Linked DNA regions of Rhizobium lentis. The protein of the gene in region 1 interacts with the protein of each later gene in a pairwise test. Links are inferred from orthologs where the notes say so. Each region holds a gene or a part of one and is shown on either strand. Other genes may lie near its edges.

Region 1 (7,733 bases):
TGACGATCGAAGGCGCTTTGGAATTTCTCGCGGCACACTGGCCGGAGATTCTTTCGATCGCCGCGCTCGTGCTGATGTCCGCCTTCTTTTCCGGCACGGAGACCGCGCTCACCGCCGTATCGCGCAGCCGCATCCATACGCTCGAAGTGAACGGCGACGAACGCGCCGGTCTCGTGCGCCGGCTGATCGAAAGGCGCGACCGGCTGATCGGCGCGCTGCTGATCGGCAACAATCTTGCCAATATCCTCTCCTCCTCGATCGCGACAAGCCTCTTGCTCGGGCTGTTCGGCAGTTCCGGCGTGGCGCTGGCGACGCTTGCCATGACCGTCATCCTCGTCATCTTCGCGGAAGTGCTGCCGAAGAGCTGGGCGATATCGACGCCGGAACGCTTCGCGCTCGCCGTAGCCCTTCCGACCAGGCTCTTCGTCGCTGTCGTCGGGCCGATTTCCTCCTTCGTCAATGGTGTGGTCCGGCGGATTCTTTCACTGTTCGGCATCAATCTGTCGCGAGAGATATCGATGTTGACGGCGCATGAGGAACTGCGCGGCGCCGTCGATCTCCTGCACCGCGAGGGGTCGGTGGTGAAGGCCGATCGCGACCGGCTCGGCGGCGTGCTGGATCTCGGCGAGCTGGAACTTTCCGACATCATGGTTCACCGCACCAAGATGCGGGCGATCAATGCCGACGATCCGCCGGAGGCGGTCGTGCGCGCCATCCTCGAAAGTCCCTATACGCGCATGCCGCTGTGGCGCGGCACGATCGACAACATCATCGGCGTGGTCCACGCCAAGGATCTCCTGCGGGCGCTTGCCGAGCCGAACATGGAGCCGCAGAATCTCGATATCGTGAAGATTGCGCAGAAGCCGTGGTTCGTGCCCGACAGCACCAATCTCGAGGATCAGCTCAACGCCTTCCTGCGGCGCAAGCAGCATTTTGCCGTCGTCGTCGACGAGTATGGCGAGGTCCAGGGCATCGTCACGCTGGAGGATATTCTCGAAGAAATCGTCGGCGACATTTCCGACGAGCACGATATCGAGATGCAGGGGGTGCGCCAGGAAGCTGACGGTTCCGTCGTCGTCGACGGCAGCGTGCCGATCCGCGATCTCAACCGCGCGCTCGACTGGAACCTGCCCGACGAGGAGGCGACAACCATCGCCGGCCTCGTCATCCATGAATCGATGACCATCCCGGAAGAGCGTCAGGCCTTCACCTTCTACGGCAAACGTTTCGTCGTGATGAAGCGGGAGAAAAACCGCATCACCAAGCTGCGCATCCGCCCCGCGCAGGAAGGCGACACAAAACCGGTGTGATCCGGTTGGATTGCCTGCGCCTTATACCCATATAGGCTGCTGTGCCGCTACCAGCGGGTGGGTTCACCAGGTGCCGCCGGTTCGACGGCCAGCGCGTGCAGGCCGGCATCGAGCTCCGGTTTCAACAGATCGGTGATCGCCCGGTGGCGCGCCAGGCGGGAGAGGCCGGCAAATTTAGTCGAAACGATCCTCACCCGCATGTGGGTTTCGCCGGTGCCCGTGATGTCAGGCTGGTGGCCGGCATGCAGATGGCTTTCGTCGATGACGCTCAAGCGTTCGGGCGCGAAGGCTTCGATAAGTTTTTCTTCGATGCGGGTCCGCAGGGTCATCATCCGGTCTTGCTGCTTCGCGAAAAGGGTTCCCACCAAGCCAGCAACATTCCCATTTGTCAATTCTTGTTGTCGCCTCGCGACAGCCCCATAATTAGCGCCGCCATGAGACTTGATTCAAAATACTTCGATCGCATCCGCACACGCCGCAAACGCGAGCAGGAGACAGAGCAGGCGCCGCCTACCTGTCAATGGGACGGCTGCGATAAGAAAGGTGCGCATCGCGCTCCGGTGGGGCGCAATGCGGAAGGCCAGTTCTTTTTGTTCTGCTTCGAGCACGTCAAGGAATACAATAAGGGCTATAATTATTTCTCCGGCCTTTCGGACGGCGAGATCGCGCGCTACCAGAAAGAGGCGATCACCGGCCATCGACCGACATGGACCGTCGGCGTCAATAAGTCGGCCAAGGACAGCCCGCTGCATTCCGAGGTGCGCTCCGGCGCCTACTCGCGCGTTCGCGATCCCTTCGGCTTCGTCAAGGAAGGCGGCAAGGGCAGCGGGCCGCGCTTTCCCCAGGCGCGCAAGCTGAAATCGCTCGAAAGCAAAGCCTTCGACACGATGGGTCTCCACGCCAACGCGACCTCGGCGGAGATCAAGAGCCGCTACAAGGAGCTGGTCAAGAAGCACCATCCGGATGCCAATGGCGGCGACCGCGGCTCGGAAGAGCGTTTCCGCGCCGTCATCCAGGCGTATCAATTGTTGAAGCAGAACGGTTTTTGTTAATTCCCGTCCTTGCTCTTGGGCTTCAATCGGGTATGGTCCAAATCGGCTGAGGCCGCAGGCAAACGCGGCTCCTATCTGCGTGTTTTCCCGACATCGCCTCGGCCGACCTTCCGGACGCGGCGTTTCTTGTCCGGGACTCTTTCAAGAATGCTCGCACGCGGTCATCATCCCGCCGAGGTTTCGTTTCAGTCCCGGAGAAGTATCGCCGACGTTCCGACCTGGACGGGCGCGGAATAAAATCGCGGCGTCACGGTTGCGACATGGCCTGAGACAGTTTGGCCGGGTGGCTTCACCCGCCTTGGAGACATGATGAGCAAGATCGACCTCGATATTTCAGAACTGCCCGATACTACCGTTTCGGTCCGCGAGACCTTCGGCATCGATTCCGACATCCGCGTTCCTGCCTACAGCAAGGGTGACGCCTATGTGCCGGATCTCGATCCCGACTACCTGTTCGACCGCGAGACGACGCTCGCCATTCTCGCAGGCTTCGCGCATAACCGCCGCGTGATGATCTCCGGCTATCACGGCACGGGCAAGTCCTCGCATATCGAGCAGGTGGCGGCGCGGCTCAACTGGCCTTGCGTGCGTATCAACCTCGACAGCCATGTCAGCCGTATCGATCTCGTCGGCAAGGATGCCATCGTCGTCAAGGACGGGCTGCAGGTCACCGAATTCAAGGACGGTATCCTGCCCTGGGCCTATCAGCACAACGTCGCGCTCGTCTTCGACGAATATGATGCCGGTCGTCCCGACGTGATGTTCGTCATCCAGCGCGTGCTCGAATCTTCCGGCCGCCTGACTTTGCTCGACCAGAGCCGCGTCATACGGCCGCACCCGGCTTTCCGCCTGTTTGCCACCGCCAACACGATCGGTCTCGGCGATACCACAGGCCTCTACCATGGCACGCAGCAGATCAACCAGGCGCAGATGGACCGCTGGTCGATCGTGACGACGCTGAACTACCTGCCGCACGATCACGAAGTGAATATCGTCGCCGCCAAGGTGAAGAGCTTCGGCAAGGACAAGAACGGCCGCGAGATCGTTTCGAAGATGGTTCGCGTGGCCGACCTGACGCGCGCCGCCTTCATGAATGGCGATCTGTCGACCGTCATGAGCCCGCGCACGGTCATCACCTGGGCCGAGAACGCCGAAATCTTCGGCGATCTGGCCTTCGCCTTCCGCGTTACCTTCCTCAACAAGTGCGACGAACTGGAGCGCCCGCTGGTCGCCGAGCACTATCAGCGCGCCTTCGGCGTCGAGTTGAAGGAAAGCGCCGCCAACATCGTTCTCGGAGCCTGAGGCCCGACCGATCATGGCAGCTCGCGGTGACAATTCGAAAGCAAAGCCCGGCGCGCCCGTCGACGCGGAGCCACTGCGCCGGGCGATATCAGGTTGCGTACGCTCGATCGCTGGCGACGGCGATGTCGAGGTGACCTTCGCCAACGAACGGCCGGGGATGACCGGCGAGCGCATCCGGCTGCCGGAGCTTTCCAAGCGGCCGACGGCGCATGAGCTGGCGGTCACCCGAGGGCTCGGCGATTCCATGGCGCTGCGGCTGGCCTGCCACGACGAGAAGGTGCATGCGACGATGGCGCCGCAGGGCTCGGATGCCCGGGCGATCTTCGATGCGGTGGAGCAGGCGCGGGTCGAATCGATCGGCGCGCTACGCATGGAGGGCATGGCTGCGAATCTGCGCTCCATGACCGAGGAGAAATATTCCAAGGCCAATTTCACCGGCATCGAGCGCCAGGAAGACGCACCGGTCGGCGAAGCCGTGGCGATGATGGTGCGCGAGAAGCTGACCGGCGAGCGTCCGCCTGCTTCCGCCGGCAAAGTTCTGGATCTCTGGCGCAGCTTCATCGAGGACAAGGCCGGCTCCGAGTTCGACAACCTGTCGGAGGCGATCAACGACCAGCAGGCCTTCGCCAAGGTTATCCGCAACATGCTGTCGGCCATGGAGATGGCCGAGGAGTACGGCGACGACGACAGCGAGGCCGACAATGACGATCAGTCGGAACAGGAAGACCAGCCGAGCGGCGACGAGCAGGACCAGGACGAGGTCGACGAAGATGCCGGCACCGATGCCGCCCCCGTCGAGGACAGCGAAGTCTCCGACGAGCAGATGGAGGACGGCGAGACCGAAGGCGCCGAAATCTCCGACGACGACATGATGGAGGAAGGCGAGGACGATTCGGAAACGCCGGGCGAGACCCGCCGTCCGAACACACCTTTTGCCGACTTCAACGAAAAGGTCGATTATCACGTCTATACCGAAGAGTTCGACGAGATCATCACCGCCGAGGAGCTGTGCGATGCCGCCGAGCTGGAGCGCCTGCGCGCCTTCCTCGACAAGCAGCTGGCGCATCTGCAGGGCGCGGTCGGGCGGCTCGCCAATCGGCTGCAACGCCGCCTGATGGCCCAGCAGAACCGTTCCTGGGATTTCGATCTGGAAGAGGGTTATCTCGACACCGCCCGGCTGCAGCGCATCATCATCGATCCGATGCAGCCGCTCTCCTTCAAGATGGAGCGCGACACCCAGTTCCGCGATACCGTCGTCACCCTGCTCATCGACAATTCCGGCTCGATGCGCGGCCGGCCGATCACCGTTGCCGCCACATGCGCCGACATTCTGGCTCGCACGCTGGAACGCTGCGGCGTCAAGGTCGAGATCCTCGGCTTTACGACAAAGGCATGGAAGGGCGGGCAGGCGCGCGAAACCTGGCTTGCCGGCGGTAAGCCGCAGACGCCGGGCCGTCTCAACGACCTGCGCCACATCATCTACAAGTCGGCCGACGCGCCGTGGCGGCGGGCGCGCGCCAATCTCGGGCTGATGATGCGCGAGGGCCTGCTCAAAGAGAATATCGACGGCGAGGCGCTGATCTGGGCCCATAATCGCCTGCTCGCGCGCCGCGAGCAACGGCGTATCCTGATGATGATCTCGGACGGCGCGCCGGTGGACGATTCGACGCTGTCGGTCAATCCGGGCAATTATCTCGAGCGGCATCTGCGCGCCGTCATCGAACAGATCGAGACGCGCTCGCCGGTGGAATTGCTGGCGATCGGCATCGGTCACGACGTGACGCGCTACTATCGCCGTGCCGTGACGATCGTCGATGCGGACGAGCTTGCCGGCGCGATGACCGAACAGCTTGCCTCGCTCTTCGAAGATCAATCCGCCCAGCCGCGCGGCAGCCGGCTACGCCGTGCCGGCTGACGCCGCTGGAGGAACATGACGGTCAAACGGCTTTATCGCGCGGCGGCGACTGCTTTGTTCATCGCAGCCGGCACTTATCCTTCGTGGGCCGGCAACGAGGTGCCGGTCATTAGCCGGCAAATCACGGATTTCAGGATCGGCTTCTCGGAGACCAAATTCGGATCGCTGGAATTTCTCGGCGGGCTGGAGATGGTGTCCAGCAGAGCCTTGTTCGGCTCGCTTTCGGCGATTCGTTTCCGGCAGGATCAAAAACATTTCGTCGTCGTGCTCGATACCGGGCAGTGGCTGACCGGCAACATCGAGCGCGATGCCAAGGGCAGGCTTTCGCGCCTTTCGGGTGTCGAGATCACGCCGATGAAGAACCGCGCCGGCCGCAGCCTCGAGGGCAAGGGTTATATGGATGCCGAGGGACTGGCGCTCGACGGCGACCGGATACTGGTGTCTTTCGAGCAGGCCCATCGCGTCGACGTCTATCCCGATCAAGGCTTTGAGCAATCGCGCGCCATCGCCACCCTGCCGATCCTCATCCCGCGCGATATGCTGAGCGACAATCGCGGTATCGAAACCATTACCGTGGCGCCCGCCTCCAGCCCGTTGCAGGGCGGTGTGGTCATCGTCTCCGAGCGCGGTCTCGACAGCGAGGGCAACCGGATTGCGGCTATCCTCAACGGGCCGCTGAAAGGTCTGTTCTCGATCAAGCGGGACGGCAGTTTCGACGTCACCGACGGCGCCTTCCTGCCGGACGGCGATCTCTTGCTGCTGGAGCGGCGGTTCAATATGGCGGAAGGCATCGGCATGCGGCTTCGACGCATCAAAGGCGCCGATATCGGGCCCGGCGCCGTCGTTGCCGGAGACTTGCTGCTCGAAGGCAATTTCAACACGCAGATCGACAATATGGAAGGACTTGACGCTTTCCAGGCCGCCGACGGCACGACCCACATCATTCTGGTGTCGGACGACAACCACTCGATCCTGCAGCGCAATCTGATGCTGGAGTTCCGGCTCGACGAAGGGACCCGATTGATCGGGGCGTCAGATTGACGTCACATGCCTCGGTTATTCCGGGTGCCGAATTGAGAAAGCAGTCTACGGAGGAGATCATCGTGCATATCCATGTCACGGGTGCATCCGGTTCCGGCACGACATCGCTCGGCCATATGCTCGCCGAACGGCTCGTTATCGCCCATCTCGATACTGACGATTTCTTCTGGCTGCTGACCGACCCGCCATTCACGACGCCGCGGGAGGCCGACGAACGAATCCGGCTGCTGCTTGCGGAGGCTGGCAGGCATGACGGCTGGGTGCTCTCCGGATCGGCGCTGAAATGGGGCGGGCAGATCGAGCCGCTCTATGATCTGATCGTCTTCCTCAAGATCGAGCCGGAGCTTCGGATGGCGCGGATCCGTGCGCGGGAGATTGCCCGATACGGAGACAGGATCGGGGCCGGCGGCGACATGGAGGTGAAAAGCGGACAGTTTCTGGAATGGGCGGCGACTTACGACACGGCCGGACCGGAACGCCGCAGTCTCGCGGCGCATGAGCAGTGGCTGGAAACGCAGACGGCGCCGGTCTTGCGGCTCGATTCCTCACGAGATATCGATGATCTGGTTGCCGAGGTTCTGCTGCATCCGGCCATCGCCGCAGGCGCGATCCGGCGTCGTTGATGCCTCGCCCGGTTCAGCCGGCTCGGGCGGGCTGCATCGGCCGCAATACGTTCATCAGCGCGCCATAGGGCAGCAGCATGATCAGACCGACGATCATCTTGACGGCGAAATCGCCGATCGCCCAGGAAATCCAGCGCGGGGCCTCGGCGGCGAAGACGCCGAGGATAGGAGCTGCTTCCAGGGCGAAGGGCTCGTTCGGGCCGAGGAAGACGAAAAACGGGGCAAAGGACAGCGAGAAGAACATCACCGTATCCAGCGCCGAACCGATCAGCGAACCGAGGAGCGGCGCGCGCCACCAGGCCTGACGGCGCAGGCGGTTGAAAACGGCGATATCGAGCAGCTGCCCGGCGAGATAGGCCGAGCCGGAGGCGATGGCGATACGTGGCGCCGCGGTGAAGAAGGACAGCGTCACGCCGACGACAAAGCCGGCAAGGACGACCTTGCGGGCCGCCTGCGGGCCGAACTGGCGGTTGGTCAGGTCGGTAATCAG
Region 2 (5,308 bases), 2.8 Mb from region 1 along the record:
GGTTTTCCTGGTGCGGTTTATGCGGCGTCATGCGGTGAAATCCTGGATGCGGAAGGGACCGGCCGTTCACACGGCCGGATTGTGCTGATGGAAGAGCCGGCCCTTCTCGGCGATCAGCACGAAGATAAGGCCGATGATCGAGACGATGAAATAACCGGCGACCATCGGCAGCGCCGTGCCGTCGAAAGCCTGGCCGATGCCGGCGCCGATAAGGGCGCCGCCGACTGTGCTCATGAAGCCGAGAACGGAGGAGGCGGTACCGGCAACGTGTCCCAGCGGCTCCATGGCAAGCGAATTGAAGTTCGAGCCGATCCAGCCAAACTGGAACATCGCCAAGCCGAAAAAGGAGATAAACAGGGCGAACGGCATCGGCTCGGAGCTCGCCATCTGGACGATCAACCAGATGGTGTTGATGGCGATGAAGCCGAGGAGCGAGCCGTGCGACAGGCGGCGCATGCCGAGCTTGCCGACAAAACGGGAATTGAAGAAGGACGACAGCGACATGAAGATCGCCACCCCGGCGAAGGCAAAGGGGAAATAGACACCGAGGCCGTAGATGCCGACATAGATCTGCTGGGCGGAGTTGATGAAGCCGAACAGCGCACCGAAGATGAAGGTGCTGGCGATGGTGTAGCAGAGCGCCACGCGATTGGTCAGCACCAGCTTGAAGGCGCCGAAGATCGAGCGGGCGGTGAAGGGGCGGACATTCTGCGGATGCAGGGTTTCCGGCAGGCGAACATAGGCCCAGAGGCCGATCGCCGTAGCCATCGTGGCGATGAAGAGAAAGATCAGGTGCCAGTTGCCGAAGAACATGACGATCTGTCCGGTGCCGGGCGCAATCACCGGCACGATCATGAAGACCATCATGATGAGCGACATGACCTCCGCCATCTGCCGGCCGCCATAGATGTCGCGGACGATGGAGATGGTGATGACACGGGTGGCGGCCGAGCCGACGCCTTGGATGAAACGCAGGACCAGAAGGCCGGCGAAGGAGGGAACGAAAACGATTCCGATGGCGGACACGATATAGACGCCGAGGCCGATCAACAGCGGCGTGCGGCGGCCGAAACGGTCGGACAGAGGACCGTAGAAAAGCTGGGCGCAGCCGAAACCGAGCAGGTAGGAGGAGACGACGAACTGCCGGTGGTTCTCGCTTTCGACGCCGAGGCTCGCGCCGATCTGCTGCAGGGCCGGGAGCATGATGTCTATGGCAAGCGAGTTGATGGCCATCAGGAAGGCGGCAAGCGCGATGAACTCACGCTTGCCCATGGGCAGGCGGCCCGCGGACACGGCTTGTGATGAATCTGTCACAATGAAATTCCCATAAACAGGCCAAGGCGCTGCTCACCGCAGCGCCTCGGACTCGAGAAACAGATTTGGAAACCGGGCGGACGTCCGGTGACCGGTCAGGCGGCGCCGCGAACGGTGACGCCGTTTTCCTGGAGATGCTGCTGCAGTTCACCGGCCTGGAACATTTCCCGGACGATGTCGCAACCGCCGATAAACTCGCCCTTTATGTAGAGCTGCGGGATCGTCGGCCAGTTGGAATAATCCTTGATTCCCTGGCGGATTTCCGAATCGGCGAGCACATTGATGCCCTTGTAGTCGACGCCGATGTAATCGAGAATCTGCACGACCTGGCCGGAGAACCCGCACTGCGGAAACTGCGGCGTGCCCTTCATGAAGAGGACGACGTCGTTGCTCTTGATTTCGTTGTCGATGAATTCGTGAATGCCGCTCATGGGATCTGATCCTTTCAACAGGCGAGTTAAAGGCCCGCCGTTTCAATCGTTTTCCTTAGATAGCATGTGACAACAGGAATTCCAGCCGCCCGATCCAAAAAAACCAATGTGGTGAGATCACTTCGGGATTGTTGCCGTCGCGTTACGGCCGAAGTGTTGCCGCGCGTCTCAGACGCGACCCTGACGGCTGCGGCCGGCGGCGGTTCGGCGCCTGCTGATCTGCTTGCGGGCGGGCTTGCGCTTGGGGGTCTTGCGGGCAGCCGTCGTGGTGGCGGCAGGGCGCGCCTTGCGCCTCCTGCGCTTCGTCGTGGCGCGGCCGGTGGTTTTCTTCAGAATTTCCTTCAGTACGCTATCGACGACGCCCGATATCAATTCTTTGACAAGATCAGCCACAAAACCCCTCCATTCGCCGCGAAAACAACGTGGCTGCTATTGAATTCCAGAAGAGTTCCGTTAGCAAGGCGCCTTTGAGACCATGCCTGCTTTTTGCGGACATCAGCGACCGGCAGCCGGATCGCAGCAATAGACCGGCCTTGGCCGGGCGGAACAGCGAAATGAAATTGATAAAGAAGCGGGTCGTCCTGCATTTCCCAGGCTTCGAGCCGCTCGACGGTCTTGCCCACAGAGCGCGGTACGAACGCTCAGCCAGACAGAGTGCTGCCGTCTGGGGCTACTCCGTCGAGACCGGCGCGCCGGATCCGGCTAGCGATCCTTTCAGCTTCGAGGTCACGACGGGCAGCGCGGGAGCCGGTGAAACGGCGCCTGCGGCGGAGACCAGTTCCGCTGCCTGGCGGACGAGGAGCCGGATCCACATGGTCGATCACGATGTGCTCGTACGTCGGCTGCGCGGCCGCAACACGCTGAGCCGGATCATTGCTGGGTTTCGAAGCTGCGCCGAGATCATGCTGGAAGGTGGCATGCGGGGTTATTTCAAACATGCATGGCGCTTCGGTCTGTTCTTCCTCTTCCCGTTCCTGCTGACGACGCTGGCAATCGTGCTGACGGCTGAGATCGCCATCCTGCCCTACAGTCTCGGCTTCTCCGCCTTGCACCTGCTCTGGAGCGGGCCACTGGCGCTCTGCTTCTTCATCGCCGCTTTCCTGCCGTTTTCCGAGCGTTTCCATACGCTGCATCTTTTTGCCGATTGGGAAATGGCAGTGGCACTCGGTCGCATGGATCGGGAGGACTTCAACGAATGGCTTGAAGAGCGGGCGACGGCGGTGCGCAAGGCGCTGACCGAGGAGGCGGATGAGTACGTGATCTCCTCGCACAGCATGGGATCGAGCGTCGCCGCCCATGTCATCGGCATACTGCTTGAAAGGGAGCCGGAGGTTTTCAGGGGTAAGCGTGTGGTGTTTGCCACGCTCGGCAGCGCCATTCTGCAATGCGCCCTGCTTTCGTCGGCAAGCCTGCTTCGCGCCCGCGTTGGCCTGATCGCCCGCTGTCCGGAGATCTTCTGGCTCGACGTGCAATGCCTGACGGATTCGATCAATTTCTACAAGGTGCCGGTTGTTGCCGTCTCGGGCCATGCAGATGCCCCTCCCGCGAAGATCCTTCTTATCCGCGTCAAGCAGATGCTGACGAGCGAACATTACCGAAAGATCCGCCAGGACCAACTGCGGGTCCATCGGCAATATGTGCTCGGCCCCGATCTCAAGGCGCCCTTTGATTTCACGCTGATGACGTCAGGACCGATGCCGGCCTCGGTCTTTGCCTTCCCGGAGCAGAGCAGGCTGCCGGCTTGAAGGCTGAGCTCCAGCGGTATTGGCCTGTTGGGATATTGCCGTTCTGATCCGCCAAGGCCCCCCACGCGCCCAACAGCCGAGGACATTACTTTACGGCGCTCAAAATGGGGCGAGTGCGGCACCATCGCCGGCCACGTCATGATATCCTCCAGCACTTGCGTTCAGACGGCGTACGAAGTCCGCAAAGAAGGCTGAGGCATGAATGGATCTTCGGTGAACGGCTATCGTCTGGGGGATTTCGGAGAAAGCTCCGTCCACCAGCCGGAAGCCGGAAATTCGCTCGGAAATCCGAACGAGGAATTCAGTCAAACCTGCAGCCGCGTCGCACTGCGACCCGACAAGGAGGTCGATTGCAGCTGCCGGGCTGTCAGTATGCGAGACAGTGGCTTCTTGAAGAATTCGCTCGAGCTGCTTCGTATAGGCGGCGCTTCTTGCGGAGGCTATCCGCACTCCTTCAGAATCGACGTCTTCGACGGTTCGGAACGCCGAGTCCTCCGGCACCAAATAGGTCGCCCTGACGGAGATGTAGGGAGGTGAAAAGGAGAACCGGTCGGTTCTCGACGGATCCGAGGCAATAAAAGCAATGTCCCACTCGCCGCGATCCGCGGCGGCGAGGATGTCGGCGGCTGAGCCGTACTGGGTCATCGACAGGCCGCAATCCAGTTGCTCGGCAATCTTGTGACCGATCTGAGCGCTTGGACCGACCAAGGCGCCGGCCTGATCGTCCCAACGGACCAACGCTGCATTCGACATGTTGACGGCGGCCCGAATTACGCCCGTCGACGCTATCTCGGACAGAACTTTCTCTCGCGTCGACATCGGGGCGAACTCCTAAGATGCAAACCGGGCTGCGAGCGCCTCCGAACCTCTTGCAAGGAGGGCGACGTCTACGCCAACAGCGGTAAACAACGTTCCGAGCGAAATGCAGCGGGCTGCGAACGTCTCGTCGGGCGTGAGGATGCCTGCCGGTTTTCCAAGTACTTTCAGGCGTCCGATCGCGTCTTCGATCGCCGCGACCACCTCGGGGTGTCCCGGTTGTCCAGGATGGCCGAAGCTAGCCGCCAGATCAGCGGGGCCGATGAAGATGCCGTCGACGCCGTCGACCGCTGCGATGGCCTCTAGCCGACCGAGTGCCTCGCGGGTCTCGATCTGCAGAAGCAGACAGATCTCCTGTTCGGCAATCCGCGCGTAATTCGGCACACGCCCGAAGCGGGTGGCGCGCGTCAAGGCGGAGACGCCGCGCATCCCGCGCGGCGGATACCGTATGGCGGCGACCGCCGCCTTCGCTTCGTCTTCGTTCTGCACATAGGGAATGAGGAGCGTCTGGACGCCGATGTCCAGAAAGCGCTTGATCAGCACGGGATCGTTGAATGCCGGGCGTACGACTGGGGAAACGTCGTAAGGCGCGACCGCCTGCAATTGCGGTAGGACAGTAAGGACGTCGCTTGGAGAGTGTTCGGTATCGAACAGCACCCAGTCGAAGCCCGACGGCGCGACGATTTCTGCCGCGTAGCTTCCGGGAAGGCCGCACCAGAGACCGATCTGGCTCTGACCGGCTATCAATTTCCGTTTGAAGTGATTGATGGGAAGTTCCATGGGAGCGCTCACACGAACGAGACGCCGATCGAGCCGACCGGACCATAGTCGGCTTGGATGACATCGCCTTTAGCGATGTCCACCGGGCGAGTAAACGAGCCTGCAAGAACGATCTGGCCCTTCTTCAACCCGGCTCCGACGGCATGAAGCTTGTTCACAAGCCAGGCGATTCCGGCAGCCGGATGCCCCATGATAGCTGCTGAAACGCCCGATTCCTCGATG

What was found. Proteins that work in one complex are often made in the same cells at the same time.
Region 2: the proteins of J0663_RS07045 (region 1) and grxD interact in binary tests that used the Escherichia coli proteins (3 or more experiments, as listed by UniProt). The link is inferred for Rhizobium lentis from one-to-one orthologs.

What each region holds. Positions count from the first base shown.
Region 1 is NZ_CP071454.1:1,460,347-1,468,079, reverse strand. The notes cover bases 1-2,677. They hold J0663_RS07045 (BolA family protein), read right to left. Parts: upstream 1,643-2,677; coding sequence 1,358-1,642; downstream 1-1,357. Other genes in these bases: cobS (cobaltochelatase subunit CobS), read left to right, coding at 2,672-2,677; J0663_RS07040 (J domain-containing protein), read left to right, coding at 1,745-2,362; J0663_RS07050 (HlyC/CorC family transporter), read left to right, coding at 1-1,310. Also shown: more of cobS, read left to right, coding at 2,678-3,664; cobaltochelatase subunit CobT, read left to right, coding at 3,678-5,579; J0663_RS07025 (esterase-like activity of phytase family protein), read left to right, coding at 5,595-6,620; J0663_RS07020 (ATP-binding protein), read left to right, coding at 6,680-7,243; J0663_RS07015 (VUT family protein), read right to left, coding at 7,257-7,733. UniProt on the Escherichia coli protein: Transcriptional regulator that plays an important role in general stress response. Has many effects on cell morphology, cell growth and cell division. Acts by regulating the transcription of many genes, including dacA (PBP-5), dacC (PBP-6), ampC and mreB.
Region 2 is NZ_CP071454.1:4,289,944-4,295,251, reverse strand. Bases 78-2,789 are described here. They hold grxD (Grx4 family monothiol glutaredoxin), read right to left. Parts: upstream 1,746-2,789; coding sequence 1,410-1,745; downstream 78-1,409. Other genes in these bases: J0663_RS21025 (hypothetical protein), read left to right, coding at 2,300-2,789; J0663_RS21030 (hypothetical protein), read right to left, coding at 1,914-2,138; J0663_RS21040 (multidrug effflux MFS transporter), read right to left, coding at 78-1,272. In the rest of the region: J0663_RS21045 (multidrug effflux MFS transporter), read right to left, coding at 1-31; more of J0663_RS21040, read right to left, coding at 67-77; more of J0663_RS21025, read left to right, coding at 2,790-3,490; J0663_RS21020 (transporter substrate-binding domain-containing protein), read right to left, coding at 3,590-4,309; hpaI (4-hydroxy-2-oxoheptanedioate aldolase), read right to left, coding at 4,322-5,086; hpaH (2-oxo-hept-4-ene-1,7-dioate hydratase), read right to left, coding at 5,095-5,308. UniProt on the Escherichia coli protein: Monothiol glutaredoxin involved in the biogenesis of iron-sulfur clusters.